One region of the Brevibacillus sp. HB1.1 genome, then DNA from elsewhere that is predicted to be linked to it. Evidence: riboswitches for the same ligand, from Rfam matches in the RefSeq annotation. Region 1 holds a riboswitch; each other region holds the start of a gene.
The links. Region 1 has a riboswitch for cyclic di-AMP ahead of HPY27_RS12255 (C40 family peptidase). Riboswitches for the same ligand answer to the same signal wherever they lie in the genome.

Region 1 (7,937 bases):
GCGACTGATTGCTTCTCGTCTGTTGCGTACAGATCAACCTGTTACACGATAAACAAAATGATTTCGTAAGCCATCCGAAGTTCGGGTGGCTTTTTTTCGCATAATCTCCTTATCGTGCCGGATACTATCGGTAGGATTTTGCATGTAAAAAGGAGGAGACACATGAATATCACGATCACCGGCCCAAAAGGCCTTCCGATCTCAGGGAACTTGATGGCATTTCGCCGATCGCCGCTTCAGTTCATCCGCGACGCTGTAGAAGAGCATGGAGAAGTCGTCCATTTTCGCTTTGGTCCTTCTCGCCATGTTTACCTGTTAACGAATCCGGATCATATCAAAGAGGTTTTGGTCAGCAAGCAGGCGCATTTTCGAAAAGGAAAAGCATTGCAGTCCGCACGACCTGTCGTAGGGGATGGAATTCTCACCAGTGAAGGAAAAAAGCATCTACGACAACGACGGCTTATGCAGCCAGCTTTTCATCGAGAACGTATCGCCAGCTACGGAGAGGTGATGGTCCGGCAAGCAGTTGATCTTATGTCGGATTGGAAAACCGGGGAGCTGCGCGATATTCACTCGGACATGATGAAAGTAACCCTTGCGATCATTACGGAGACTATGTTTGGCAAAACCGTCAAGGAAGGTGCCGATCAGATTGGGCATGCCATCGATGTCGGTTTGAAATACGTGGCTAATAAAGGCTCCTCTTTTATCGACATTCCTTTGTCCGTACCTACTAAAAGCAATCGGGAGTTCCTGGAGTCGAGTGAGCTGCTGGACAAAACGATCTACTCCTTGATCGAAGCTCGTCGTAATAGCGAAGGAGAAGAGCACAAGGACTTGTTGGGGATGCTTTTGGCTGCGCGTGATGAAGATGATGGGGAAGGAATGACAGATGAGCAGGTGCGCGACGAGGTCATGACCATTTTTGTAGCTGGTCATGAGACGACTGCGAATACCATGTCGTGGATTTTTTATTTGCTGGCTACCTATCCCGAGGTGGAGAAAAAACTGCATGACGAGCTGTCAACCGTGCTGTGTGAAAAGCTGCCGACAGTAGAGGACCTACCCCAGCTGAAGTATACGAATCTCATTGTACAGGAAACGCTGAGGCTCTATCCAGCAGCCTGGACGATCAACCGGGAAGTGGTAGAAGAGGTGGAGATCGGCGGTCAAACGTACAAGCCAGGTGAAACACTGATGATGAGCCAATATGTCATGCACCGTAACCCACGCTATTATGAGCAGCCTGAACAATTCATTCCAGAGCGTTTTGACAGCGACCTTTTAAAAAGAAATCCAGCTTATGCTTATTTCCCGTTTGGCGGTGGGCCGCGTGTTTGTATCGGGAACAACTTTGCTTTGATGGAGGCAGCTTTGCTATTGGCAACCATCGCGCAGCGATATCGACTACGACTGGCTGAACCAAATCAGGAAGTGGAACCCGAGCCGTTGGTCACCTTGCGTCCAAAGAACGGATTGCCGATGCGTTTGGAGAAGAGATAGAAAAAAATGGAAATAGAGGGCAAAAAAAGAGGCATCTTGTCACTACGGTTTCGCCGATTGTGTCAGATACCGAACTGGGGGTTATTTATCACTGAAAGCAACATGCTTACAAAAATTATTTTACTAGTAAAATATAAAGAAATAATTAACTGAGAATAAATCTATATAAAGTAAGGGTAGCTTGTGAAAGCTACCCGTGGAAGAAGGGGATGGTGAAGGAGAAACTGCTTCCCATTCCCAGTTCACTGTTTACCATCAAATCTCCGCCGTGAAGCCGGACGATACTTTTGCAAATCGTCAAGCCTAAGCCCGTACCGCCACTGTTGCGATTTCGTGATTTTTCCGCCCGATAAAACTTGGTAAAAATCTTCGGCAAGTCTTCAGAGGCGATTCCTTCTCCTTTGTCGATCACAGTAAAAAGGACATGTCCTTCTCGCTGATCACATGTAAGGTAAATGGAGCCATCTGGTTTGTTGTAGTGAATGGCGTTGTTCAACAGGTTTTCCATGACACGTCGCAGCTTGGTCTCATCCGCTTCGATGTGTAGTTCATTAGAGATACGCAGCTTCCAGTGAAAGGTGAGGCCTGCCTCTTTAATCCTCGGCAAATAGTCCTCAATGATTCCTCTCAAGAAGCTTTTGACATGAATACGATTAATGTTGAGTCGGACTTCGGAGCTTTGGGCGGTGAAGTCCTGCAATTCATCGAGCAGCTTTTCCAAGTCCGTCGTTTTTAGCTCGATTTTGCTCATCTGTTTCTGTATTTTGGTCATATCCGTCACACGACCGGAGCCGATATATGACGCATACCCTTTGATCGTGGTGAGAGGTGTGCGGAAGTCGTGGGCGATCGACGCAATCATTTCGGCCTGTCTTTCTTCCGCTAAGCGAAGCTCATCAACCATATCCCCGAAATATCGAAAGAGTTGCCCAAATTCATCATGCGAGCGATACGTAAATGTCACTAACCGTTTCCCTTCCTGGATTTCTTGGGTGACGCGCGATAATTCGTTCACAGGCCGTAGTATCCAGCGAACGAACAAAGCGAGCAGAACCAATCCCACCAGACTAATGCTTCCGTAAATAAACCAGAGCATCATGGAAACCCCTGTCGTAGCCATCATGTCGTAATCATCTGTGTAGAAATAAACAACGATCTCCCCTGTACGCGGTGGCTCCTGCTGAAAGTGGTACTCAGCTACCACTTTGAGGTCATTTTGCTTGGAAGAATCGCCACGGTTTGATGAGGAGGGAGAAGGCATTTTCAAATTATAGGCGCGCGATGTTTTGCTGTAGATGGTGTTTCCATTGGCATCCTTCACGAGCATGCGGTACATCACGTCGTCTGGCAACTGCTTCTCAAGCTCCAAACGTTCGATTGGGTCCTTGAAATTACTGACGAGAAGCAGTTGATTGAGCATGACCTTCTCTGCGGCTTCCTTCTCAGCCTGATACTGATTATGCCGATCATTTTTGAGTTGAGCGACAATAATGTCTTGAAAAACAAATTTAAACAACAAGATGTTGAGTGTGATCAAGGCAATGAAGGAGAGAAAAATTTTATTACGTAAGCTCATTTAAAGCTTCTCCCCGATAAATACGTAGCCTGTCCCCCATTGTGTTTTAATAAACTGACGCTCTGTTTCCAGCTTTTCCCGGAGGTTTTTGATATGGACGGTCACTGTATTGAGCGAGCCATAACCATATCCCCAGACACGGTCATAGATTTGCTCTCTTGTAAAGACGATGCCCGCATTTTCTGCGAGGAATGTGAGCAGTTGAAATTCTTTTGTAGAGAGCTCAATCTTTTGATTACATACATAAACGGAATACGTTTCTTTATGAATTTCTAGGTCCTTGAATTTCAAAACGGTAATCGGAGAAGAGGCTGTTTCCTTCTCAGGCTGCTCTTCCGTATGCTTGCGAATGCGCTCATAGCGACGCAGGTGGGCACGAATGCGAGCGAGCAGTTCTTCTGTATCAAAAGGCTTCGTGATGTAATCGTCTGCGCCGATTTCGAAGCCGACTACCTTATCTACCGCTTTTCCTTTTGCACTGAGAAACAGTATAGGCAAATCCCACTCACGGCGAATCTGAGAGCAGAGCTCGTAGCCACTCATGTTGGGCATCATAATATCCAAAAGGATCAGGTTAGGTCGCTCTCCTTGGCTGAGCAGGGAGAGAGCATCTTCTCCACTCTCTGCGGAGGAAACGGTGAAGCCCTCGTTCTCCAAAATGTCTTCTAGCAGTTCAATAATCTCCAGATTGTCATCGACAATTAAAATGTGATCTTTCACCGGAACAACCCCCAGTTACTTCTATTAATAAGGAATACCATTCAAAGAATGGGTCTTGTCTATCATAACATGCTTTGACCTCATCAGGGGAAGAAACCCCGTAAGTTATTAAGTTGTTCTAATATGTAAGGGTACCTCTTTAGACCAGGTACTAAATTTCGTCAGAAAAAGCCAGAGACATTGTGTCCCTGGCTTTTTATTATTTTGCCGAACGACTATTTTTGAGCTGGTTTTTCCGGCAACGATGCAGCTTGCACCGCTTTTACCTTTTTCGGAGTTTCTGCTTTCGCTAGAACAGGAGCACTGAGACGCTTAGCGCCTACATAACGTTTGCTCCAGTAGTATGGATCGTTCAACTTGGTGTTGACGACTCCACGACCAGATTCCGAGTGCACGAATGTGCCGTCTCCAATGTAGATACCCACGTGAGAAATGCTGCGACCGTTCGTATTAAAGAACACGAGATCGCCTGGCTGCAAATCTTTTCTGGCTACCTCTGTACCTAATTCGTACTGGGAAGCAGAATTGTGAGGCAGGTCTACACCTAACGCATCAAATACGTAGCGCGTGAAACCGGAGCAGTCAAAGCCCTTTTTGGACGAGCCGGAAGATTTGTAAGGGGTACCGTACAAGTCGCTGACTACTTCATTGAGAGAATTCTCCTCAGCAGCCTGTGCAGCGCCTGCCCCCATAGCAAGCATTCCAGCCATAAATAAAGATAAAACCACCTTGCGCAAAAGAAACTGCTCCCTTCGTGAGCCTACGAGGTTAGCTGAAGGGTTCGGTCGAAAGGACGCCCTAGGCTGCTAGGAGTAGCAACCATTCACCCCAAAAACGTGGTTCCCCCGTTTCCGCCAAGCGGAATTCGGCTATTTTTCGATGTTTTTTTACACGCACTCTTACGAAGATTCTACGCCAGTCCTTTTTTTCCTTCTTTTTCATCCGTTAGTTCACATATTCGTCACAAAATTACCGTCAAATGCTGTAACGTTTTCGCTCGACAGAGCAAGCCGCCTTTCGACGCAGGCTTGTTCTGCCTTGCGCGACAGCTCGTCCGATTAGGGCAGGAAATTGTCTCCGTCCAAGGGCGGAGGGAAAAACCAACCGCACGCCCGTTATGGGAAGCCTATACCGAGGGCTACAATAAGGGCATAACGTTCCACAAGCACCACATGCAAAACGAATGGAGGTAAGCGAGTAATGAGCGAACGGTCTGGCAAAGTTCTACTCGGGCTGGTTCTGCTGCTAGTCGGTGGGTTGGTTCTTCTAGATCTGGTGGGTATCGATATCGGAGACTTGCTCGGGTTCATCATTCCCGGTGTGATCATGATATACGGTGCCAAAAAGATTATGGGACAAACCGGTTCACGCTTTTGGGGAATCCTCGTCTTTCTATTCGGGTTCCTGATGCTGATTGGCAAGCTTGACCTACTGTTTCACGCGCTTCTGGCCATTGGGGTAATTTATCTGGGATATCGCTTACTGCGTCCCAGTCAAGAACCAAAGCAAGCTCCACCTACTTGGGAGCGTGAATGGGCCCAAAAAGTATTAAAGGAAGATACGCTAGACACTTGGGAGAAACATGTAACACGAAGACAACAATAACGCTACGTCGCAAGAGTCTTTTGGATGAACAATATGATGTGATATGATGAGGAGGAAAAAATAATGAGTATCTTTAAACGTTTGCGTGACCTGACAGTAGCTTCGGTGAATGATGCATTGGATTCGATGGAAGATCCGGTAGTAATGCTGAATCAATATATGCGTGACATGGAAGTAGAAATCGGACAAGTTGAAGTAGCGGTTGCCCGTCAGGTTGCACTGGAAAAGAAATTCCGCCAGCAATTGGATGAAGCCAATGCTCTGATTGAAAAACGCGATCGTCAAGTCAAGCTCGCCTTGACTGAGGGAGAAGACGAGTTGGCTCGTCGAGCACTCGCTGACAAGAAGCAGTACGAAGGCCGTGCAGCGGAATACGAAGGTCTTTACCTGTCAGCATCCGAGGCAGCTTCGCAAATGCGTGAGAAGCTGGCTGAGCTGAAGGAAGAGTTCTATAAAATGCGTGCGAAAAGGTTCACACTGATGGCACGTGCACAAGTAGCTCGTACACAAAAGCAAGTCAATCAAGCAGTTGTCGGTATCGGCAATCAGTCCGCAGGCCGTGGCTTCGCCCGCATGGAAGAAAAAGTGATGCGCATGGAAGCAGAAGCGCAAATGAGTGGACAATGGAGCCAAACGAACCGCGCTTGGGAGAACGCTTTGTCTGAACTGGAAAAGGATGATCTCGATGCAGAACTTGCCAGCATCAAAGCATCCATTAATGAAGTAAAAACACCGGTAGCCAAACCAGTACAATCCTAATTCGACAGGAACTGGGGGACTAGGTGTAGAATAGATTGTGTCAATTCGGCAGCCTGTGTACATCAGGCTGCTTTTCCCCTAGGAGGTACGATTCTTGCAGGACTTCTTGGTCTTTTTGCGGCGGTTTATCGCTGAGCCTGGACGCGTCGGTAGTATAATCCCCAGCTCTCGTTTTTTATGTGAGCAAATGTTGAAAAACGTCGATTGGGCTTCAACCGATGTGATCCTGGAGCTGGGACCTGGTACAGGGGCATTTACCCAAACGATCTATCAGCGCTTGCGTCCCGGCACACATTACGTGCTTGTGGAACGAGATCCCCATTTTCGCTCTATGCTTCAATCACGTTTTCCCGATCTTCCTATCAGGGAGGAAGCGACTAAACTTAGGTCTTACTTGGAGGAGCAGAACCTTGCAGGTGCAGATGTTATTATCTCAGGTCTGCCATTCGCCAATTTTCCACAAGAGCTGCGGGCAGCAATTCTGGACGAAGTTCAATCTGTACTGAAGCCAGGGGGCCTGTTTATTACATTCCAATATTCGCTACAACTCCAAGCTGAGTTGCAGGGTCGTTTTCCCTGGGTCAAGATCGACTTTACCCTGTTGAACATTCCGCCTGCATTCATCTATACATGTCGTAATGGTCAAAGTGAAAACGATCAGCATGGGGCGTGAGAGAGGAGACTTTTGTGAAACTGTCCCGTTTGCACAAAATGTTGGCTGGTATCCTGATTATTTTTACGGGAATCGGCCTTTTATTAGACAGTTTGGGTATCATTTCGTTCGGTCTGTTTGATTTGTGGCCGATGGTGCTTATTTATTTCGGCCTTCGTTTGTGGGGGCAGAAAAATCGGATTGGCGGAGGGATTCTATTCTCCCTGGGGACCATCATCGCGATGGATATGTGGTTTGGTGTCGGGGTTGATGATTTGTTCCAGATTGCAGTGCCAATCGTGTTTATTTATTTCGGGTTTCAGTTGATTCGGGGCAAGAACAGCAGACGAGATCACCGTGTGAATCAACCATTGGGTGATACGGGGACCTCATCTGCTGCGGAGACGATTGTGACAAGTGATGCGAGTGTTCCGAGTGACGTGAAGGTTTCCACAGAGGAGCGCCCTTGGCTAGACAGCTGGAACAAATGGAAGCATGTTGGTGGCAAAATTCCACATCACGAAAGAATGTCTTCATCACCTGACGACACGTTGCCAAAAGATTCCCGCAGTTCTCTGATTGGAGATTATCACCTGACCTCGGGGCGTTTTGAACTGAATCACTTGCATGTCTGGCATGGAATCGGGGATGTTGTGATTGATCTTTCCCGGGCAGTGCTGATGCGGGATGAGGCAGTTCTTGTCGTAGAGGGCTGGATAGGCGATGTGACGATTTATGTCCCTGTGGATCTTCCTGTATCGGTAACAGCAGGGTTGAGTATTGGTGACCTGGAGGTGCTAAGCCACCGTCAGGGAGGTATCAATCGCAGTGTTAAGATTCGTTCAGATCAGTATGATGAAGCATTGCAAAAAGTAAACTTGCATATCTCGCTGCTTGTCGGCGATATAAAAGTCAAGTACATCTAGGAGGTACTGGCGGATGCGTCGACAGCGATTGGCAAGTATTCAGTGGCAATACGTGCGCTATGGCATGTTACTGGCCGTCAGTGCAATTACTGCCGCGTTTATTTGTTTCTTTTGGCTATACTTTTTATGGAGAGACCACCCCGGGATTCATCGGTGGTACAACGAAATGATTAGCGACCGCAACTTCATGTGGTGG
Region 2 (7,937 bases), on a different contig from region 1:
TCATCAATCTCTAAATGAAGCAAAACCCGATCAATTTTACGCCCATACTATCGAAAAAATCGCATCCTAAACACTAGGACTACGAAAAGGAGGACACAACTTATTCCTCAAAAAATCGTGTCTTGACAACGGGGAGCATTACATTTTACTACTACGACCACGACAAAAAAAACTGCCCTCGAAAGGACAGTTTCTTTTAAAAGGAGACTTACAGTTTTACTACGTTCTCAGCTTGTGGGCCACGGTTGCCTTGAACGATGTTGAATTGAACTTTTTGACCTTCGTCCAAAGTTTTGAAACCGTCACCTTGGATTGCGCTGAAGTGTACGAATACATCGTCTCCGCCTTCTACTTGAATGAAACCGAAACCTTTTTCTGCGTTAAACCATTTTACTGTTCCGTTCGTTTGCATTTAAAAAAACCTCCAAAAATTCAATTTGAATATGCTAGTCATATTTACCGAAGCAAATAAAGCTCACATATCATGAAGGAATACCAGATCATGTGCTATGATACGCCTTCATGATACGTGAATTTTACCTACTCAGCAAATATACAAATGTCATGGGACGGAACTGCAAAATTAAAAACTAAACCTTTTGAAAACCTAAAACAATGAAAGCCCTTCCTCTCTTCCATCCTTGCGGCTCCGATGACCGCGCCAGTGTGAATCGGGGATTCAAAAATGTTATCCATCAGCATACAAACACCTCGATGAATGATTAGGTATCAATTTTTCAAGTAGCAATCTCATTCTACCATGGTTGTCCAAAAAAAGCAACCGTTCACCCTTATAATGGGAAGGCGATACTCTGTTACAATAGCATTGGGAGGGATTTCATTTGCAAAATCATACTTTGACAACCATTCAATTATCAGAAATGCTTGAAAAGAAAGTGCCTGTACTATTAGTGGACGTACGCGACGTCGAGAAATTTATCACCGGCAGCCTCGTTCACGAAAATGCATCGACCCGAAACGCACCCTATCTTCTAATGAAAGAACAGGACAAGCCGTTCGATGAAGAAACCGAAAAACTTGCGCAAAATGTGCAGATTGTTACTGTATGTACAACCGGTAACAAAGCTCAAAAAGCTGCCGCTCTTCTTCGTGAGCATTGTTTTCAAGCAAATGCATTGGAAGGCGGCTTAACCGCATGGAAGGAACAATCAAACGGAGCGAAATGAGCCTAATTTATCAACGATTCTAGCTTTTTGCCATATATTACTCCTTTATTTCGATTGGGATTGTCTGATATCGTTGTTCATGCCAAACGAAATAAGCCGAGACTTTCTGAAAAGGAAGTGCGGGGGACTTTTTAGTGGATGAGCAATTCCACATGGGGTGAATCGCCGAATTGGCGTAGGGTTGTTTCCTCAACCCGAATCCGACAACTAACCTCGTAGGCAAAAAAAAGGAGAGATTTGTTTAATGAAACGTTTTGGTTCTGTTACAATCGCGATGACTCTTGGTCTAGGCTTGGCTTTGACAGGGTTTGCTTCTTCTGCTTCCGCAGCATCTAACTGCCCATTGAAGAACGGACAATTCCAATTCAATGTGGGTCAAAATATGGGACAATTCCAAAAAGCACCAAATGCACAACAGTTCTTTAACTTTTATCAAAAGCAAGGCTTTGTTCCTGGCCAGTCACAAGCAGTACAGCCGATGCAACCTGTTAAGCAAGGACAAGCTACACCTGTACAACCATACCCAATTCAACCAGGATCTTTTCAATCAGCACCAGTTCAACAAACACCAGTTCAACCAGCACCAGCGCAACCTAGAAATAACGTCACTCAGCCTGCCGCTCCAGTAAATCAAGCGGAACAAGGAAAAACTGGTGATTTTGCGAAACAAGTCGCGGATTTGGTGAACCAAGAACGTGCAAAAGCAGGTCTCAAACCAGTTCAAATGGATGCAGCATTGTCCAAAGTAGCTTTGGCAAAAGCACAAGATATGTCTGCTAACAACTATTTTGACCACAACAGTCCAACGTACGGTTCCCCATTTGACATGATGAAGCAGTATGGTATTCAGTACTCGACTGCAGGTGAGAATATCGCCATGGGTCAACAGAGTCCACAAGAAGTTATGCAACAATGGATGAACAGTGAAGGTCACCGCCAAAACATTATGAACCCTGCGTTCACAAAAATTGGTGTAGGCGTCACAAATGGCTACTGGGTACAAGAATTTATCGGATAAAACGCATTGTACGAAACGAAAAGCCGGTGTCTCTTAATCGAGACCCGGCTTTTTCGTGTAGGCATCATTCCTGCTGTGCTTCGGATGCCTGCTTTTTGGGGGTACAGCAGCAGCTATCCTGCTCATTTACCAAAGCGACGTTCTTTTGATTCATTTTTTGCTTGGTTGGGTAAGCAGATACTTGCTGCAGCTCGGCATTGACATCAGACGATTGGTTCATCCGTATGGCCCCCTTGCCGTTTTTTGTGGTGCATCCTTAGTATGCTCGCGGTTGTAAAGGACTCATTCCTAAGGAACACTGGAAGCACATGCAAATGAACCTATCTGCTAATGATATGTTCAAGGTCTTTTAAGGCAGCCGCTGCTGCCGCGACAGGATCTGACTTTCCTCCAACGACCAATAAATCCCCCATGACATCTGTTTCTACCCGTATGGCTTTTGTCGTACCTGATACAGATGCAAATGGATGGGTAAGATCCACTGCACAAAGCTCCACTGCTATAGAAAATGTGCCATTTGCTTCCTTTTGGATGGTTCCGATCAGCTTGGGAATCTTCGTATGCTTTTTCCATTTCTCGATTTGTAACGAGGTTATTTCGCGAATACTTGCGCGTGCGATATCAGTCAGATTTACTTGCGCACCAAAAGCGGCGTTTGCCAAGATCGTGAGCTTTGAAGCTGTATCCCAACCATCGATGTCGTAAGAAGGGTCCGGTTCGGCAATCCCCAACTTCTGAGCGAGCTCGACTGCTTCCGCACAGGTGAGCCCCTCTTCCATCATTTTTGTGAGCACGAAGTTAGTCGTTCCCGTAAAAATGCCTTCGACTCGTTTCACTTCACAGCCTGCCAAGTTATACTGCAATAGATCGATCGTCGGCAGGGCTGCTGCTGTTGCTCCACTCACTTTCAACGCGACGCCATGTTTTTTGGCTAGAGCGGCTAAGCCAGCATAATCGACAACAAGCGCACCTTTTGAAATCGCGATTGCATGTATAGCATTTTCCAATGCATAACGAATAAAAGTAAGACCGGGTCCTCCCTCTTTTTCAGAAGGACCAGCCTCGATGAGCACATCCGCTTGAACCGATTGGATAAATTCCAGCGCGTTCCATGATGGGTTCTTTGCTTGTTTTGTATGTGCATAGTCTTCCCATTTTCCTGAATCAATTCCGTTCTCATCATAGAGACCGGAAGCCGAACGAACGACTCCCACGAGTCTGACATCCGCTTGATATAGCTCGCGGTATCGGTCCCGTCGCTGCTCCAGCAGTCTGGCTACCTGCTGTCCTACTGTTCCAAAGCCTGTTAACATAATATTCCAACGCTTCATGAGTCAATCTCCTTGCTGTTTATGCTCTGTTTCTACTTTTAGTCTGTATCCGGTGCAAGTCCTTGCGATTCAGTTTCTTTCCTGTTTTTGCTGAGTAGAGCTCTTCTGTATGATCAATAAACAAAATTCCTTCCAAATGGTCCATCTCGTGCTGAATACACCGAGCGAGAAAATCTTCGGCTTCGATTGTCTTTGTTTCTCCTTGGCGGTTCAGCGTCTGAACTTTGACATAATTCGCCCGACGAACGATTCCAAACACACCCGGTATCGAAAGACAAGCTTCTTGCCCTTCCTGCTCACCTGATTTTTTCATCCATACCGGATTGATCAGTTCAATCAAGCCGCTACCACAATCCATCACAACTAAACGCTTCGGGATGCCAATCTGTATCGCGGACAAGCCTGCTCGACCTTTCCCAGCGTAAATCGTTTGGGCCATATCATCCAAAATCTTTTCAACCTGTGGAGTAATGGACGGTACTCTTTTTGAAGTTTCACGCAAGATAGGGTCCCCCAGGCGAACGATCCTGCGTTCAGCCATTTCCTTCTCCCTCCCGCATTACTCAGTTTTCGATTTCAAGGTAGCAAATCCGTTCCTCGCTGTCAAAAGGAACCTCGCAAAATCTGAAATATCCCGCTGGGCAAGGGTGACAAATGCATGTAGATACGCTATCTTTATTGGTAAACATAGATGTTTTCAAATGAAGAGGGAGGCTATCATGCATTCATTGGCATCAACGCTGAACCAAACCATCCAGCGGGAAAACCCGCACGTGTATGAAATGCTGTCTGACATCGCGAAACTGATTTATTTCCCAAAAGAAGGGATTCTCAGCCAGTCGGCAGAAGCGAAAGCAAAAGCGAAAAAGTACAACGCAACCATCGGGATTGCACTGGAAAACGGTCAACCGATGCACCTTAAGGTCATCCAGGATAACCTGTCTGCTTACCAACCAAAAGACATTTACGAGTATGCTCCCCCAGCGGGAAAGCCTGAGCTGCGTGCAGCATGGCGTAAAAAAATGATTGAGGAACAGCCTTCACTGGCTACCCATACGTTTAGTAACCCAATCGTTACAAACGCATTGACGCATGGCCTGAGCATCGTATCTGACTTGTTCGCTGACAGCGGCGACAGTGTCATCATCCCGGACAAAAACTGGGAAAACTACGAGCTTACTTTTTCGATCCGCCGTGGTGCGGAAATGGTCTACTATCCATTATATAACGACGAGATGAAATTTAATGCTGCTGCTTTGCGTGATGCCATTCTCGCACAAAAAGACAAAGGCAAAGCCATCGTCGTACTCAACTTCCCGAATAACCCAACTGGCTATACACCAGGTCCAGAGGAAGGAAAACAAATCGTCGCTGCACTCAAAGAAGGCGCCGATGCTGGAATCAACATTGTCGCAGTGACAGATGACGCGTACTTCGGCTTGTTCTTCGAGGACTCCATGCACGAATCTCTCTTCGCTAGCCTATGCGACGTTCACCCGCGCATTCTGCCTGTAAAAGTAGATGGGGCTACCAAAGAGGATTACGTATGGGGCTTCCGTGTTGGCTTTATTACGTATGCATCTCCATCCAGCGACTTGCTCAGCGCTTTGGAGCAAAAGACAATGGGAATCATCCGCGCGACTCTTTCCAGCGGATCTCATCCTTCCCAAACGTTCGTACTGCATGCAATCACAGCTCCGGAGTACAAAGCACAGAAGCAGGAGAAATTCGATATCATGAAAGGCCGTGCCAACCGCGTCAAGGAAGTGCTCGACAGCGGAAAATACGCTGACGTGTGGACTTACTATCCATTCAACTCTGGCTACTTCATGTGCCTCAAGCTAAAGACTGTCGAAGCGGAAACATTGCGCCAGCACTTGCTGGAACAGTATGGCGTCGGTACGATCGCTCTTGGTCAAACTGATTTGCGGATCGCCTTCTCTTGCATCGAAGAAGAAAACATTGCGGACTTGTTCGATTTAGTCTATAGCGGTGTGAAAGATTTGGAAAATGCAGTAACCAAATAACAAGCTCTATTGCAAATGCGTCTTGATCTCGTGTCAGGGCGCTTTTCGTTTTCTTCCAAAAAAAGACCCCGATACCCAAGGAAGTATACTTGCGAGGGTTTCCGAGACCTTTCCATCATGCTATTTCCATTCGCTTTCAATCGACGAACGTATACTGTTCAAAGAAAATAAAGTATTAGACTGATGTTGTTGATCTAATCAGTTTTTTTCGTTGCAAAATCTACTGCCTTCGTAAAATTAGTTTTAGACTATCCTTGTTAAATGAGCCCGTTCGTTTAATGTTCCGTGGTGGGTTGCTTCACTACCCAAAAGGAGCCTGTAGAAGATCAAGAGATTCAATAATACGTTGTTTCACCCATACATGTGTAAACTCTCAACTGCTAAACAACAAGTAGAAATAGAGAAGAAGGAAGAAAAACGTGAAATGTTTATTCTTACTCTTTTATACTCCATAAGAAACTAATTTTGTTTCGAGGAATCCTTCAATCCCCCATTTTCCGCCTTCACGTCCGAGACCACTATTTTTTATTCCGCCAAATGGTGCTTGTGTTTGCGGAGGAACAGAATCATTGACACCAATAATCCCATATTCTAATTTTTCTGGAAAGGTTAAGCATCGTTTAACATTTTGTGAAAAAATATACGCTGCTAACCCATAATCACTGTTATTTGCCATGTTAATAACTTCTTCATCATCTGTAAACGTAACAATTGGAACGACAGGACCAAATGTTTCTTCGGTAAAAATTTTCATATTTGGGCTTACGTCCGCTAGAACAGTAGGGGCGCAAAAGTAGCCCTCCTCATAATCCTCACCTGTTAAACGGTGTCCACCCATTATGATGGAAGCTCCTTTTTGCTTTGCGTCTTCGATTTGATTTAATACTTTATTTAATCCGGCTTCGTTTACTAAAGGTCCAATTTCCGTTTCAGCATTACGACCATCCCCAACAACGATCCTCTCCATTCGTGTAACCAGTTTTTTCGTGAACTCATCAGCAATACTCTCATGAACATAAAGTCGATTTGTACTGATACAAGTTTGTCCTGCATTGAGGAATTTGCTTTCTACTAAACCTTTTACGGCTAAATCAATATTTGCATCCTCAAAAACGATAAATGGTGCATGACCCCCGAGCTCTAAAGAAACGCGTTTAACTTCATTAGCAGCTTGTTGATATAGCAACTTTCCGACTCTTGTAGATCCGGTAAAGTAATCTTTTTTACCATTTTGTTTTCCATAAATTCTTTTCCAACCTCTGTTGGTTCACCTAGTACAACGTTTGCAACACCTCTTGGAAATCCGGCTTCCTCTATGAGCTCAAATATGCGAATTGCAGTTAATGGTGATAGCTCAGAAGGTTTTAAAATGACAGTACATCCTGAGCAAGAGCCGGTGCAAGTTTTCTTGCAACCATACTAATTGGAAAATTCCAAGGAGTTATAGCAGCTGTAACACCAACTGGAGCCTTACCCACATGTAACCTTTTGTTTGCGAAGGTGGAAGGGATTGTTTCACCATACACCCTCTTTGCTTCTTCAGCATACCAATTGAAATTGTCTGCAGCACTTAATACTTCGACGACTCCTTCTTTAATAGGCTTACCCATTTCGTTAATGTACATTCTTTTTACTCTTGGCATCCAATTCTCTCCTTTTAGACGAATCGTTATTATCATGAAGAAAACACTCACTGATGAGTGTTTTCTTCTCAATTTTCTAACTTTTATGATTCGTTACTATTCTATCTCCCTTTATATTCCGGTTTGGTTTTTTCAATAAAAGCTTTGGTTCCCGTTCTATAGTCTTCTGTTGATGCAATTAATCCAAAAAAATCGGCCCCGAGGTGTGCAGATTCTTCTAGTGTTACATTTAGCCCGCGGTGAAGGGCTTCCCACGTTAGTGTAACGGCTATTGGTGATTGAGCTAAGATTTCTTGTAATAAGTTCTCGGCTTCAGGTAATAAATTCTCAGGCTCCACCACCCTATTTATAAGACCAAACGTATATGCCTCTTCTGCACTTATAGAGTTTCCTGTTAGTAATAACTCAGCAGCACGACCTTTTCCCACTAATCTTGGTAATCGAGTAGTTCCGCCAAATCCAGCTACCGCACCAATACGAACTTCTGGATGACCAATTCTAGCATGATTGACAGCAATTCTAAGCATACAAGATTCGGCTATTTCAAGACCGCCACCTAATGCAGATCCGTTAAGGGCAGCTACTACTACCTTACCTAAGGATTCAATTTTACTAGTGACTTCAACAGCTAGTTTTGCAAAATCTCTTACCTCAAGAGGGGTAGCGGAATTAAGGAATTTAATATCAGCACCAGCAGAAAATACTTTTTCTCCAGTACCTGTTATAATAAC
Region 3 (7,937 bases), on a different contig from region 1:
GTCCCGAGCTCTACGACAAACAGCACGGGATTCGATTTCATGACCAACGGGTTCAGCTTGCGAAAACTATCAAGTAGAGCCTTTCCTATCAATTGTTTCATAGCTCCTCCACATGCAATAACGCATAGATCAAATAGAGAAAAATACCAACAGCAAAAATGGAGACGATCACCACAGGAATGTTTCCCCCCTCTTTTTTCGTAGGTTGACAGCCCCAAGACGGCTGAGTAATATTAGGCACAATGATAAATTATGGGAGGTATGGCGTTTGGCCATCTCTAACAAAAAAAAGCTGGAAGCCGAAATCAGCGAAGCATTCATAAAATTTCAGCGCGATCTGATTGGACGAGGTCCACAGGAAGCGAAGACCTACATCGTCGGTGATATGGTCATCGTCAGATTTAAAGGTGTTCTCACCGTCGAAGAAAAGCATCTGTCCAGTCACGATAAAGGTCGCCGCATCGTCAAAGAAATGCGCGAGGTTCTCCGTGAGATGTATAGCGAAGAATCGGAAGAAATCGTAGAAAAGCTGACAAGCTGCAAGGTACTATCCAGCCATAGTGATATCAGCACGAAAATGGGTGAACGGATCGAGGTTTATGTATTGGACAAGGACCTCGAAAAAATATTAGGCTAATTTTACAAAGCGCGGCTCCGCCTTCATTTGCAGGCGGAGCCTTTTCTATTCCTCTCTTACCCACTCATCTGTTCGGCCAACCAGCCGTAGCCTTTATACCCGGGCTGGCTCACAATGACGTGATTCGCCCCGAGCGCCTTGTATAACATCGCGTTCCGATGTTCCTGCGTCATCACAAAAATCCGGCAGGTGCCAAGCTGCTTGAACAGTGTAATGAAGTCGCGTCCCTCCGCCCACTCATCGGGAAAGATGTAGACGGAATGGTAGAGCAGCAAGGATTCCTGATCGCGGTAGCACTCGTCAAATGAGATGGGCAAAAAACGCTGAATCGTCTTGTCGCAAGGCCCCGCTGTCAATGAAAAGGCACCGGGATTCCTTCCCCAAAAAGCAGGCAAACTGTCACAGCATAGTGTCTGGACAAAAGAAGTGAAAGCTTCCCCCTTGCCCATTACGAGATAATGCTTCATAGCAGCGCCTCCCTTCCTTATTGGAGATCCTCAATGGACGAGATGTTCATGTACGAAGGAACCACGAGTCCGATTTTGGTTCCGTCGAGATTCGGACCCAAATCCTCGATTTGCCCACCAAACTTTTTCAAATAGCTCGTATCTGTAGACGGCAGCCAAGCCGCAACCATCCCATCTACATCCCCAATGGCCACTCCTGCCCACATCGGTCCAGTCTGCACCTGACTCAATTCGACTTCATACCCCAGCTTCTGCTCCAGCACATGCTCTACAACGTGCGAGCTGGCAATCTCGGAATCCCATGCTACATAAGCGAGAGTCAGCTTCTCTCTTTGGACAGGCTGGATGCCCTCCACCCATTTCGCTACTTTGGCTTCGTTGTTTTTTACCCATTCCGCAGCGGCCACTTCCGGATCTTTTCCGTCAATCATTTGGACCATGACTGACTCCATATCGGCTGGCTCCCACCAGAACTTATCCAGAAACTGATAGGCAGCAGGCTGATCCTCTTTCAGCCCTTTGCGCACGATGGTATGGATTTGTTCCGCTCCGCCAAAGCCGTTCTTCGGGTCCTCCAAATATTTCAAATCCATCTTTTTAAACATCCAATGCGGCGTCCAGCCCGTAATGATAATCGGTTCCTTCGCTTCGTACGCCTTGATCAAAGCTGCTGTCATCGCTGCATCGGAGCCTTCAACAAGCTGCCATTTATCCAAGCCATACAAGTTCATGACTTCCTCTGTCTTCACCATCGAGCCTGCTCCTGCGTCGATTCCGATGATTTTGTAGTCGAGCTTTTCTCCTAGCGCGTTGTCCGACATCTCAGAAGGAATAGGACCGACTACCGTTGCTGTCGGTATTTGTGTGTTTGTGTTTTGACTGGAGCAGCCTGCGAGCCAAGCTGTCGCTCCCATCATCACTGCCAGTAAAGCTGGAACCGCTTTGTTCATCATATGTTTCTCTCCTTTTTTCCTGCATGTTGAGTAAGCCGATCCAAGACGATAGCGATGATCACGATGGATAGCCCCGCCTCGAATCCTCTTCCTATATCCACTTGCGAAACGGCACGATATACGTCTGCACCCAAGCCTTTCGCCCCGATCATAGCCGCTATGACCACCATCGACAGGGCGAGCATGATACACTGATTGACTCCCGCCAAGATCGTCGATTTCGCATACGGCAGTTGCACTTTCACGAGCTTTTGCCACCCAGTTGCGCCAAAGGCATCCGCTGCTTCCTCCATTTCCGCTGGCACCTGACGTATGCCTAAGTTCGTGAGACGCACAATTGGCGGCAAAGCAAAAATAACGGAGGCAATGACTCCCGGCACTTCACCCAAGCCAAAGAAAAAGATTGCGGGAATCAAGTAAACAAACGCTGGCATCGTCTGCATCAAATCCAGTATTGGCGTGACCAGATTGCGAAACGTATCGTATCTCGCGCAAAGAATGCCCACCGGAATCCCGATGGCGATCGAAATCATGGTGGCAGTGAGGACGAGTCCCAATGTCTCCATCGTTTCATCCCAGTACCCCAGGTTGTGAATGAGAGAAAGTCCGATAACCGTAAAGACCATAGACGCTCTCCCTGCAAAAACCCACGCAGCGGCCCCCAGCAGCAAGATGAGAATCAGCGAAGGTATCTCTGCCAAAACCGTGGAACAGTAAGTCACCATCGTAGAAATGACGATAGACACTGGATCAAACAATACCCCTTTGTACTGGCCCAGCACCTCCACGAACCCTTCCATCCATTCGCCAATCGGCAGCTTAGGCACGACGTCCATCACTCATCACCTCTGCTCTCTGGTGTTCTTGGACATTGACTTTGCCTACCAGCCCGCCTAGCACCGCTCCTTTTACGATGACACCCAACAAACGCTGCTGCTCGCCCACTACCGCAATCGGGACGTGCAGGTCTGCCATCATCGGGAACAAGCTGTGCAGACGTGCGTCAGGTGAAACAGTAGGGAGGTCGGTTTTCATAATCGTCTCCAGTGAATCCCCCGTACCGATCGCGAGTGATACGTCATACGCCGTAATCAAGCCGAGCAGTGTGCGCTTTTTGTCCACGACGTACAAGCTGGACACACCGTTATCCATCATGAGTTGCAGCGCCACTCGCGCCCCTTTGTCAGGCGTGATTGCTTCTGCCCGTTTCATCACATTTTCAGCAACGAGCACTCTGGACAGGTCGGCATCCTCGACGAACTTCCGCACGAATTCATCCGCTGGGTCTGCCATGATTTCTTCCGGGCGGCCGATCTGAATGATCTGTCCGTCTTTCATAAAGGCAATCCGATCACCCAGCCTCAACGCCTCGTGCAAGTCATGTGTAATGAACAGGATCGTCTTTTTCATCGTCATCTGAAGCTCCAGTAGCTCATCCTGCATGTCTTTTCGAATGAGCGGGTCCAGTGCACTGAACGCTTCGTCCATCAAGAGAATATCTGGATTATTAGCCAACGCCCGCGCCAAGCCGACTCGCTGGCGCATCCCTCCGCTCAATTGATCCGGGTACGCATTTTCCCACTCGGTTAATCCAACGAGCGCAAGCGCTTCCCGTGCTTTTTCTTGCCGGAGTCCTGGTGGTACTTGTTGAATCTCCAAACCGAACTCGACGTTTTCTCGTACCGTCCGCTGCGGAAACAGGGCGAAGTTTTGGAAAACCATCCCGAGCTTCTTCCTCCTCACCTCGCGCAAAGCCGATGCCTTCATGTCCACGATCTCTTCCCCGTCGATCTCGATGCTTCCACTCGTTGGATCAATCAGTCGATTACACAGTCGGATTAAGGTTGACTTGCCGCTGCCGGACAGGCCCATGATCACGAAGATTTCACCTTCCTCGACTTCAAAGCTGACCTGATTCACCCCGATAGACTGGCCCGTTTGCTTGTAAATTTGTTCTTTCGTACGTCCTTCTGCCAGTAGCTTCAAGGCCAGCTCGGGCTGCTTGCCGAACACTTTTGTCAGTTGATGGACCTTCATTTTGGGCATGGTATCCCTCATCCTTCGTTTTTTCGTAAATGCAAAAAGCCTGCGAAGTTTCCACACTCCAGCAAAACCAAGCAGGCACGCTTGATTTATACTCGTGTAAAAAATCCGCAGGCTTACGTAATACCTGGCATCCCTTTTCAGGACTCCCTGTACTCTGTCTTCCTGATTTCGATTGTCAGCGGTTTATCTCGTACCGACTGCCTCCCAGCGATCCACACGTTTTTCGATAACGTCTGTATGGCGTAAGCTGCTCATCGGTATTTCCATAAAAAATAGGCCGATCCATCCTTTTTCTCCAGAACAAAGGTCCCAAAGAAAAAGCCTGCATCGGCCTATCACACGCCCGCAAGGAATCCCCTTGTTGCGTATTATATGCCTAGACTTTATCCATCCATGACCTTCCCTGCTTTGGCCGACGAGGTTAGCTGACGGGTAGGATGGCAGAGAAGACTTTTCCTCATCCCTCCTGATCACTCAGGATTAACCCCAAAAGATTGGTTCCCCCGCTTCCGAAAATTTCGGAACTAGGCCGTATGTGTTGTTTCTTGATTAAGCTTGATTGTGATTTGATTATACGCTCGCTTCCAGTTATTGTGAACGTTCGTTTAGCACGGTTTTAACCGGACTTTGTCTTTCTTTATGAATCGGATTGGATTAGCTCTCGGTTACTCATTCGATTAAAGGAATCGTGCGTTATTCTCTCTCGCATGTGGGGTGGGGAGGAAACAGGAGAAAACGCTCAGCTTCTTGGAACACCTGCGAGGGAGCATCGGTGCCCGGCTTCGTGAAAAAAAGCGAAACCGCGTCCAAAGTAGTCCATTCAAGATGTGTCTCAGAGGTGGACGCTAAAGGCAGTTTCTCTTTTTTTCACTGCGCCTCGGTAGGTGTGTCCAAAGATCTTCGCTTATTTCTCCTGTTTCCTCTACGAGCTGTTGGGAGTCTACATGCATTTAATGAAGCACCCCCTTGAATGCTGCTTTCAAGATGTAAACAATAGTCGCTTGGGAAGAAGAACATTTCCAGTCCTAGCGCCTCTGGAGCCCAACTCAGCGTAGAAATGAATGGCGGGGGTTGTCAGCTTCAACCTCTGCGAATACATCTTCGAAACTCTACTTTTGAAGCGCTCCCGACATTCATTTCGGAGCGGACAGTCTAACCCCTTGCGGGGCGTAGGCCGAAGCGTAGACTGGAAATGGGCTTCTTCCCATCCCCTACAGCTACTCCAAGCAAAACAGCCAAAAAGCTCCCGCCTCATGGAATCAGGCAGGAGCTTTTTTCGATAGTAATAGCACGATGCTTAAACGACGTCGTAGCCTTGGTCTTCGATTGCTTCTTTTACTGCTTCGAGTGTCAATGTGCTCTCATTGTAGGAAACATCAACCTTTTTATCAGCCAAGTGCACTTTGCCTTCTGCACCCAATTCTTTCAATGTATTCTCGATGCGCGCTACGCATTTGTTGCAAGACATACCTTCTACGTTCAATGTGATATTTGTCATGATCAATCTCTCCTTACATTTTATGTTGTATAGGTAAGGCGGACAAAGCCGCTTGTTACTGTTGTTACAGCTTCACTCGTTGCAGTCTCAGTGCGTTGAGTACAACGGATACGGAGCTGAAGGCCATTGCAGCACCGGCAAGCCATGGAGCGAGGAAGCCAATTGCGGCAATCGGGATGCCCAAGGTGTTGTAGGCCAGTGCCCAGAACAGGTTTTGCTTGATGTTGCGGATGGTGAGTTTGCTCATCTCGATGGCGTCTGCGACACTGGTCAGTTCGCCGCGCATCAAGGTAATATCGGCTGCTTCCATAGCCACATCTGTACCTGTACCGATTGCCATACCGACGTCAGCGGTAGCGAGTGCAGGAGCATCGTTGATACCATCGCCGACCATCGCAACTTTTTTGCCTTGTTCTTGCAGTTTTTTCACTTCTGCGGCCTTGCCTTCAGGCAGGACTTCTGCGATGACGTGATCGATTCCTGCTTCACGGGCAATGGCCTCAGCAGTTTGACGGTTGTCACCGGTCATCATGATCACAGTCAATCCCATTGCTTTCATGCGTTGAACAGCTTGCTTGGAGGTCGGTTTAATCGTATCCGCTACGGCAATCAAGCCAGCGAGCTTGCCTTCGACGACTGCGAGCATCGCCGTTTTACCGGAGCGCTCCAGTGCCAGCATGGTATCAGACACTGCTTGATACGAAATTTGATGTTTTTCCAGCAAGCGGCGGGTACCGACGAGTACTTCTTTGCCAGCGACGGTTGCCTGGATACCGAAACCAGGAATGGCTTCAAAAGAATCTGTATTCGTCAAGGTGATTCCTTTATCTGCAATTCCGCGAACGATGGCTTGAGCCAATGGGTGCTCGGAATTTTTCTCAGCGGCGCCGACCAAAGAGAGTAGCTCTTGTTCTTCGATATCAATGGTAATGACGTCTGTCAGTTCTGGCTCGCCTTTGGTTACAGTCCCTGTTTTATCGAGGACGATCGTATCCAGGTGGTGAGCAGTCTCCAGATGCTCCCCGCCTTTGAACAGGATACCCAACTCAGCTGCGCGTCCAGAGCCCGCCATGATCGAGGTCGGTGTTGCCAGACCGAGGGCGCACGGGCAAGCGATTACGAGTACAGCAATTGCTTTTTCCAAAGCCTCACCGAAATTGCCAGGTATAACGAAGAAGTACCAGATCAAGAAGGTAAGAATGGCAATCCCTACGACGATTGGGACAAAAATCCCCGAGATGCTGTCAGCTACGCGCTGAATCGGTGCTTTTGTTCCTTGTGCTTCTTCCACTACTTTAATGATTTGCGCCAGAGCCGTTTCTTTTCCGACTTTGGTTGCCTGGACCTTCAAAAAGCCGTTTTTGTTCAAGGTGGCGCCGATGACGGTATCGCCTGCGGCTTTATCCACCGGAATACTTTCACCAGTCAGCATGGACTCATCCACTGCGGACTGTCCTTCCATGACGATGCCATCGACAGGTACTTTGTCGCCCGGCTTCACGTGAACGACGTCGCCCAGTCTTACTTCTTCTACAGGAATGGTCATTTCGACGCCATCCCGTACGACTACTGCTATTTTTGCTTGCAAGCCCATCAGCTTGCGGATCGCTTCCGAAGAGCGTCCCTTTGCTTTCATCTCAAACAGTTTACCCAAGACGATCAACGTGATCAGTACCGCACTCGTCTCAAAATACAGCTCCAGCATATGGCCGCCATGAGCACCGATGGAGTTGATCGCGACCCATAAACTGTAGAAATAAGCAGCTGAGGTACCGAGAGCAACCAGCACATCCATGTTAGCACTCTTGTTGCGAAGGGCTTTGAAAGCTCCCACGTAAAACTGTGCTCCGATGATGAATTGTACCGGTGTTGCCAATGCGAGCTGTACCCACGGATTCATCAAGATTTCAGGCAGCCAGATAAACGAGGTGAAGGAAAAGTGGCTCACCATCGACCAGAGCAGCGGGAGCGACAGAATCGCGGAAATCCAGAACTTGCGGGTCTGCCGTTTGATTTCTTCCTGGCGACGATCTACTTTTTCTTCTTCTTTGCCTTCTTCCTTGCGAGTCGCCTGATACCCTAGCTTTTCTACCTTTTGAATAAGGTCCGTCACACTTACCTGTGATGAATCGTACTCGACAGTGGCTGTTTCCATCGCCAGGTTCACGTTTGCCTTCAGAACCCCAGCTGTTTTGTTCAAGCCTTTTTCGATCCGGGTGGAGCAAGCCGCACATGTCATTCCCGAGATGTTTAGCTCCACCTTGTCAGTGACGACACCATAGCCGAGAGATTCAATTTTGGAGCGGATGTCGTCGATGTTCGTTTTCGATGGATCG

Region 2: it holds a riboswitch for cyclic di-AMP, as region 1 does, so the genes downstream of both, HPY27_RS05135 (CAP domain-containing protein) here and HPY27_RS12255 (C40 family peptidase) in region 1, are expected to answer to the same signal.
Region 3: it holds a riboswitch for cyclic di-AMP, as region 1 does, so the genes downstream of both, HPY27_RS24825 (quaternary amine ABC transporter ATP-binding protein) here and HPY27_RS12255 (C40 family peptidase) in region 1, are expected to answer to the same signal.

What each region holds. Positions count from the first base shown of each region.
Region 1 is NZ_JABMIV010000003.1:499,014-506,950, forward strand. It holds gene HPY27_RS12235 (biotin transporter BioY) at 1-52, shown strand, start outside; gene HPY27_RS12240 (cytochrome P450) at 163-1,503, shown strand; gene HPY27_RS12245 (sensor histidine kinase) at 1,694-3,079, opposite strand; gene HPY27_RS12250 (response regulator transcription factor) at 3,080-3,799, opposite strand; gene HPY27_RS12255 (C40 family peptidase) at 4,015-4,536, opposite strand; cyclic di-AMP (ydaO/yuaA leader) riboswitch at 4,541-4,680, opposite strand; gene HPY27_RS12260 (LiaF transmembrane domain-containing protein) at 5,000-5,404, shown strand; gene HPY27_RS12265 (PspA/IM30 family protein) at 5,468-6,163, shown strand; gene HPY27_RS12270 (class I SAM-dependent methyltransferase) at 6,258-6,836, shown strand; gene liaF (cell wall-active antibiotics response protein LiaF) at 6,851-7,741, shown strand; gene HPY27_RS12280 (HAMP domain-containing sensor histidine kinase) at 7,755-7,937, shown strand, end outside.
Region 2 is NZ_JABMIV010000002.1:18,482-26,418, reverse strand. It holds gene HPY27_RS30725 (hypothetical protein) at 1-70, shown strand, start outside; gene HPY27_RS05145 (cold-shock protein) at 209-412, opposite strand; gene HPY27_RS05140 (rhodanese-like domain-containing protein) at 843-1,187, shown strand; cyclic di-AMP (ydaO/yuaA leader) riboswitch at 1,272-1,424, shown strand; gene HPY27_RS05135 (CAP domain-containing protein) at 1,432-2,205, shown strand; gene HPY27_RS05130 (hypothetical protein) at 2,270-2,425, opposite strand; gene HPY27_RS05125 (homoserine dehydrogenase) at 2,526-3,536, opposite strand; gene def (peptide deformylase) at 3,556-4,077, opposite strand; gene HPY27_RS05115 (aminotransferase class I/II-fold pyridoxal phosphate-dependent enzyme) at 4,256-5,563, shown strand; partial or broken gene HPY27_RS05110 (NAD-dependent succinate-semialdehyde dehydrogenase) at 6,006-7,176, opposite strand; gene HPY27_RS05105 (enoyl-CoA hydratase/isomerase family protein) at 7,308-7,937, opposite strand, start outside.
Region 3 is NZ_JABMIV010000012.1:26,363-34,299, reverse strand. It holds gene kdpB (potassium-transporting ATPase subunit KdpB) at 1-101, opposite strand, end outside; gene HPY27_RS24845 (Na-translocating system protein MpsC family protein) at 269-637, shown strand; gene HPY27_RS24840 (hypothetical protein) at 694-1,104, opposite strand; gene HPY27_RS24835 (glycine betaine ABC transporter substrate-binding protein) at 1,122-2,057, opposite strand; gene HPY27_RS24830 (ABC transporter permease) at 2,054-2,893, opposite strand; gene HPY27_RS24825 (quaternary amine ABC transporter ATP-binding protein) at 2,877-4,103, opposite strand; cyclic di-AMP (ydaO/yuaA leader) riboswitch at 4,498-4,644, opposite strand; gene HPY27_RS24820 (cation transporter) at 5,401-5,601, opposite strand; gene HPY27_RS24815 (heavy metal translocating P-type ATPase) at 5,666-7,937, opposite strand, start outside.